3 regions of the Idiomarina sp. UBA3176 genome follow, and region 3 is predicted to be linked to each of the others. Evidence: predicted binding sites of a transcription regulator. Region 3 holds the regulator's gene; each other region holds the start of a gene.
The links. Region 3 encodes ArgR, which controls arginine synthesis, uptake and breakdown. Its sites were predicted from a motif close to ANTGAATANNTATTCANT; they were not measured.
Positions count from the first base shown of each region.

Region 1: the regulator ArgR is predicted to act here: its motif matches at 1,298-1,315, upstream of gltB (glutamate synthase large subunit).
Region 2: the regulator ArgR is predicted to act here: its motif matches at 1,010-1,027, upstream of B2U97_RS12910 (aspartate aminotransferase family protein).

Region 1 is NZ_DEXU01000005.1:202,378-204,653, forward strand. It holds gene gltB (glutamate synthase large subunit) at 1-1,287, opposite strand, end outside; gene nadA (quinolinate synthase NadA) at 1,426-2,276, opposite strand, start outside.
Region 2 is NZ_DEXU01000026.1:44,860-47,135, reverse strand. It holds gene B2U97_RS12920 (HDOD domain-containing protein) at 1-176, shown strand, start outside; gene B2U97_RS12915 (flagellar brake domain-containing protein) at 182-886, opposite strand; gene B2U97_RS12910 (aspartate aminotransferase family protein) at 1,214-2,276, shown strand, end outside.
Region 3 is NZ_DEXU01000018.1:129,914-132,189, reverse strand. It holds gene mdh (malate dehydrogenase) at 1-324, opposite strand, end outside; gene argR (transcriptional regulator ArgR) at 512-985, shown strand; gene B2U97_RS07515 (Dyp-type peroxidase) at 961-1,926, opposite strand; gene B2U97_RS07510 (DUF885 domain-containing protein) at 2,043-2,276, shown strand, end outside.

The DNA of each region.
Region 1 (2,276 bases), on a different contig from region 3:
TTGTTCCAGCCATTGTTTATAAGGGTGACGCTGCTTGAGTTCTTCTTCAATTTGGTCGTTATACCAAATTTTGCCGGTATAGGTATCCACCGCCATCATTTGTCCCGGTCCCAGGCGGCCTTTTTCTATCACTTCCTGCTCGTCGTAATCCCAGATACCCACTTCGGATGCAATGGTCAGAATACCTGAGCGGGTCAGAACATACCGCGCCGGACGCAGACCATTTCTATCCAGACTACAGGCCACATGCCGGCCATTACTCATGACCACACCGGCAGGCCCATCCCAGGGCTCCATATGCAGAGAGTTAAACTCGTAAAAGGCACGCATGTCGTCCGACATGGTGGCATCGCCCTGCCATGCCGGCGGGATAAGCAAGCGCATGGCCCGGAATAAATCCATGCCACCGGCCAGTAACAGCTCCAGCATATTGTCTAACGACGCAGAATCGGAGCCTGACAGTCCCACCAGTGGCTTTGCGTCCTGTAAGTCAGGCAGTAAGGGGGTCTGGAATTTATAAGCTCTTGCCTGCGTCCACTGACGATTCCCACGTATAGTATTAATTTCGCCGTTGTGGGCAAGGAACCGGAACGGCTGAGCCAGCGGCCAGCGCGGTTCCGTATTAGTAGAAAAGCGCTGATGGAAAACACAAATAGAGGTTTTCATTTCGGCATCGGCTAAGTCAGTGTAATAAGCTGGCAAGTCAGCTGCCATCATCAGGCCTTTATAGACTAAGACCAGACTCGACAACGAGGAAATATAGAGCTCATCCTGATTAGGCATCAGCTTTTCGACGCGTCTCCGCGCCATATACAAGCGTCTTTCCAAATCTTTTTTACGCCAGCCCGGCGGAGCCGACACCAGAACCTGCTCAATAACCGGCTCAGACGATTTAGCGCCTTCACCCAGTACTTGGTTGTTGACCGGAACTTTACGCCAGCCAGTGACCGCTAAAGTCTCTCGTTGAAGCTCTTGCTCAATAAGGTGGCGGGCGGACTCGCGCTTATCCTTATCGCGACTAAAAAATACCATACCGACAGCGAATTTCTTACTGAGCTGCCAACCTTGAGTTTCTGCGTACTGGCGGAAAAACTGCTCGGGCATTTGCAGTAGTAGTCCGCAGCCATCTCCGGTTTTACCGTCGGCACCAATACCACCACGATGTTGCATACGGTCCAGCGCTTTTACTGCGGTAGAAATTAAACCTTGCTGAGCTTCGCCATTAATATCAGCGATAAGGCCGAAGCCGCAGTTATCACGGACATCAGCTGGATCATAAAGTCCCATGCTTATACCACTCGAATAATTATTCAATAAAGCTAGATTACCATGCAGGCATCAGCTTCGGTAGGCACTGGGGCTATTATTGTTACAAATATGTTGTATAGACAAAAAGTAAAAAGGCTCCCGAAGGAGCCTTTTAAATCACTTTAAAGTCGCTGCAAATTCCAGCATTCGGTCTAGCGGCACCATGGCTTTTTTGCCCAGAGCTTCATCGACATGAATCTCATGTGTTTCTCCACCGTCCGTTAACGCTTCTTCTATCGCTTTTAAGCCGTTCATTGCCATCCAGGGGCAATGCGCACAACTGCGACACGTTGCGCCGTTACCCGCAGTGGGGGCTTCAATAAAGGTCTTATTCGGTTGCAGCTGCTGCATTTTATAAAAAATGCCTTTGTCGGTAGCCACTATGAAGGTTTCATTTGGCAATTCCTGACTCGCCTTAATAAGCTGCGAGGTAGAACCGACAGCATCTGCCATCGCGACAATATTCTCCGGCGACTCGGGGTGCACGAGAATAGCCGCCTCGGGGTGAAGCTTTTTCATATCCTGCAGGGCTTTCGCTTTAAACTCATCATGCACGACGCAGGCGCCCTGCCACAACAACATATCAGCTCCGGTTTCCCGTGCAATATAACCGCCTAAATGCTTATCTGGTGCCCAAAGAATTTTTTCTCCTTTTGCATCCAAATGGTCAACAAGCTCAAGCGCCATACTGGATGTCACTACCCAGTCTGCACGAGCTTTTACCGCTGCTGAAGTATTCGCATAAACGACAACTGTCCGGTCAGGATGTTGATCACAAAACTCAGCAAATTTTTCTGGTGGACAGCCAAGATCAAGGGAACATTCGGCTTTCAATGTTGGCATCAACACTTGCTTATGAGGCGTAAGAATTTTAGCCGTCTCGCCCATAAAACGAACACCAGCTACAATCAGCTTCTTTGCCGGATGGTCGCGACCAAATCGAGCCATTTCTAAAGAATCGGCCACGC
Region 2 (2,276 bases), on a different contig from region 3:
CGGAAGCCTTAGCCCAAGCTAATGCTTATTGCGAATTCAGAATGCTGCGGGAAGTGGACCTTGCCAGTCTGGAAGAGGGTAAACATCTACTCAATAAGCATTCAATAACGTCAGAAACTGTTGCTCGCTTGCACAATGTGAGCTTAAAACGCCCGCCAATTGTCGTGCCGGAATAGAGAGGTCAGCACTCAAACTCGGTGTCGATTAATAAATGCTCGAACACTTTACCGATATGCGCTTCCTCGTCAGTGAAGCGCACGCCAACACTTATCATTCCATGCTCTTTGCGCTGATTCATAATTTGACCTGAAAGAGTCAGAGGCTCTTTCTGAGAACCCGAGCCAATACTGATTTTTATATTCATATGAGTGACATTACCTGTCTGGTTCTGCGCCTTAAACACAATTCGACACCCGGCAGAAGAGATATCGACGATAACACCACTGGCCAATTTCTTTTTAGTGTTAGTCTGGCTGCCGTCAGCAGTAACATCGACTGGAATGTGTGTTCGAACCCTCCGCTGTGCGCGTAGTGCGCGATTCTCAATTTCTTTGGGATAATCCAGATACAGCAACCTGAACGGGATATTTGAGACGGCCCGGATCTTTGTTTTAAACGCCAGGCATTCACCCGCTTCTCCCTCTAAAACCAAGCGAACAATAACCGGGTTGCCTTCATATAACACATCGGCATAGCTGCCGTCAGTGCGTGGATTCGGCTGTTTTAACAATAAATAGTTACCGGTATCAAAGCCCACAACCTGAAGCTTGGTGCGCACCTTGGTCGCCGAAGAAAACTCAACATCAATTACGTCGCCCGGACGTAAGTAGGTAAGCTTTAACTGTGGTTGAGATGAGGCGTTCAGGGGCGGAGTCTGATTTTCCATAACGTCTTCTGTTGCCGAACATTTATTCAATAAGTCAGGCTAAATTAACACCAGTTAAAGATCAATGTAATTCTGCGTACTTAAATGTTAATTCGGAGAAAACATTTTCGTGACCTAAAAAATAATGACTAAAGATTCATGGTTTCAGTATGCATTAGCATAACTATTCGTATCTTATGCAAGAAAAGCGTAAACCCTCGGGATTAGGGATTTATAACCGAATTATCACAGACAAACTGCACAAATTTTGGCATAATAGCCGGCTACTTTTAGAGATGAATTTGTTGACACCTTTGTTAACTCGCTAAGGCGATAAGGACGAGAGTAATGACAGACAATAAGACAGTAAACCGTGAAATGTTTAATGATGTAATGGTTCCAAACTACAACCCGGCATCGATGATTCCAGTTAAAGGAGAAGGTGCTCGTGTTTGGGATCAAGAAGGTCGTGAGTATGTCGACTTTGCCGGTGGTATCGCTGTGAACTGTCTTGGTCATTGCCACCCAGCGATGGTGTCAGCCCTACAGGAACAGAGCCAGAAGTTGTGGCATCTAAGTAATGTTTTTACCAACGAACCGGCAATTCGTCTGGCGAAGAAATTAACCGAAGCCACCTTTGCTGATCGCGTTTACTACGCTAACTCAGGTGCTGAAGCCAACGAAGCGGCATTAAAGTTGGCGCGTCGCTGGGCAATTGAAAAGCACGGTGAGCATAAGCAACAAATTATTGCTTTTACCAAAGGTTTCCACGGACGCACCTTCTTTACCGTAACCGTGGGTGGCCAGCCAGCCTACTCTGACGGTTTTGGTCCAAAACCTGGTGCTATTGAGCATGTGGATTACAACAACATCGACGCGCTTAAGGAACTGATTTCCGACAAAACTTGCGCGGTAATGATGGAGCCATTGCAAGGTGAAGGCGGCGTAGTAAGCCCTGACGTGGAATTCGTGAAGGCGGTACGTGAACTGTGTAATGAAAACGACGCGTTATTGATTTTTGATGAAGTACAAACAGGCTTTGGCCGTACCGGTAGCCTCTATGCTTATGAACAGCTGGGCGTAACGCCGGATATTCTGACTTCAGCCAAGGCTTTAGGCGGTGGTTTCCCTATTGGCGCTATGCTGACAACAACGGAAATTGCTGAGCATCTTAAACCTGGTACTCACGGTAGTACTTACGGCGGTAACCCACTGGCATGTGCTGTATCAGAAGCGGTATTTGATGTTGTGAATACGAAAGAAACGCTGGACGGCGTGAAGCAACGTGAGCAGTGGTTCAAAGAGCAACTGGCCGCAATTAACGAAAAATATAACGTGTTCAGCGAAATTCGAGGTCAGGGCTTATTACTTGGCGCGGCAATGAATAAAGAGTACGAAGGGCGTGCGCGCG
Region 3 (2,276 bases):
GTTTTCTGCAACGCCTTGAACTAAGTTTTTAACGATGCCGGCGTTCATGTTGAACAGGTCAGAGCGATCCATACCTGGCTTACGTGGTACGCCGGCAGGAATCAATACGATGTCGCTGCCAACTAATGCTGATGCTAAGTCGTCTTTACCGAAGCCTGTTACTTTCACGTCGGTAGGGATATGACTTAAGTCAACCGCCACACCTGGAACTACTGGCGCAACGTCATACAACGATAATTCTGAACCTGCTGGTAATTGGGTTTTCAGAAGTAATGACAATGCCTGGCCGATACCACCGGCCGCACCTAATACGGCTACTTTCATCTCAGACTCCGTTTTTGTTGGTCAATTTAAACTGCTTAAAAATGCAGAATTTGGGGCAAAACTGTACTCCTATATCAATAAAAATACAACTTTGCGCGATACACATTCAGCACTCGAATAGCGCATCTTTATGCAGTACACTGTCTATTATTATAGCACGTAAACAGCATAGGAATTTGACACTCACATGGTGCAGGACACGTTACTCGAAGCTTTTAAAACTTTGCTCCGCGAAGAGCGTTATGGCTCTCAAGGGGAAATTGTTAACGCCTTAAAAGCCGAGGGCTTTGATAACATTAGCCAGTCTAAAGTGTCGCGCATGCTGAGTAAGCAAGGAGCGGTTCGTACCCGCAATGCGAAACAGGAAATGGTCTACTGTTTACCGCCTGATTTAGCCGTGCCTTCCACCCGGGCACCATTAAGCCAGCTTGTACTGGATATTCAGCATAATGATGTGATGGTCATTATTCGCACAAGCCCAGGCGCCGCCCAGTTAATTGCGCGGTTGCTGGATTCGGTCGGTAAAAAGGAAGGCGTACTTGGTACTATTGCTGGTGACGACACGATTTTTATTGCACCGCTTAAAGTTGCTGATATTGAATTCACTCTGCGAAAAGTACGCGAGCTGTTTGCGAATCAGGCGGTACTGCCCTCTTCATAGTCAGCTATGTCGTCGGCAACTTCTTTGTTCGCTTCCATAAAGCGCATTGAAGGAACAAAAAAACCTGAGCTGGACACGGCTTGTGAGTAATCTAGTAAAGGGTCGTAAGCTCCCTGTTCGTCGGCGTAATAACGGTTCTTTAGCCACTGAACAACCATTTTAGGCGAATGGCTAAAATACATTGCCAGAAGCCCCTGTTCGCGCAAGTCGCCCCAGGGCATATTCTGCCGCAATAGTGGAATAGGCTGTTCGCTACTATCAATTAAGCGACTTTTCGCAGCGTGAGTGACACCTTCTATTTTGGCTTCTGATAAACGTTCACCAGATACTTTCTCGCGTCCCATTAGCAGTTCCTGCTTTTCAGGGCCTAAGTAGTCCCAACGACGCAAGTCATGCCGAAACTTCTGTACGAATAAGTAGCTGCCGTCGACAAAGTCCGCATCGTCCTGCGCCTCAACTAAAGCGACTTTACGCTTGCGCATACCCCGCGGGTTATCCGGCGCATCGATAAAGCCGGTTAAGTCGCGGCCGTCCAGATAACGAAAGGAACGGATTTGCTCAGCCACTTCAATGTCGTAGCCAAACCATTCCATTAGCGTGCGTCCCGCCAAGTAGTTAGCGTCAAAACGATCACAACGAATCTGTATAACAAGATCATAGGGGTGTCTTGGCGCTTCACGGTCGCCATCGCTGAGCTCGGGAAAAGCCTGCAAGTGAAGCGGTCGCTTATGCGGATAAAGAATATCCCAGTAGTCCGCCCCTATGCCAACAAAGCCTGTTAACATGCCTTCAGAGAAACGGGCGTCAAGATCGCGTAAAATTGCTGGAAAGCGAGCTAACTTGCGACGTAAACTTTCAACGTCGTCGCTCATGACGTGACAAAACAACGTCAGACCATGCAGATTAGGTTCCGCGTAGACTCCTGACTGAGCTTTATCCACCCTATTCTCCCATTTAACTGTTATTTTTGTGGGTTCGTTCTATTCGCTTTTACATTAATTAGCGTAAGAGGCATTATAGAATGCCTGTATTCGTTATGACACCGCAAGGAAAAATCATGCGTAATCTGATACTTATTTTTGGTTTGCTGGGCGTTACTGCCTGCACCACCACAGCTGATAACCAAACCCAGCGTAGCAGCACACAGCAACAGAGCCCTGCTGCCGAGTTTCATCAGCTGGCTGACACTATCTGGGAAGAACTGAATAAGTCCAGCGATACTGAGCTGACCGATATGTCACCGGAGGCGTTAGAAAAACGCTATCAACAACGCTCAAAGTGGCTCGAACAG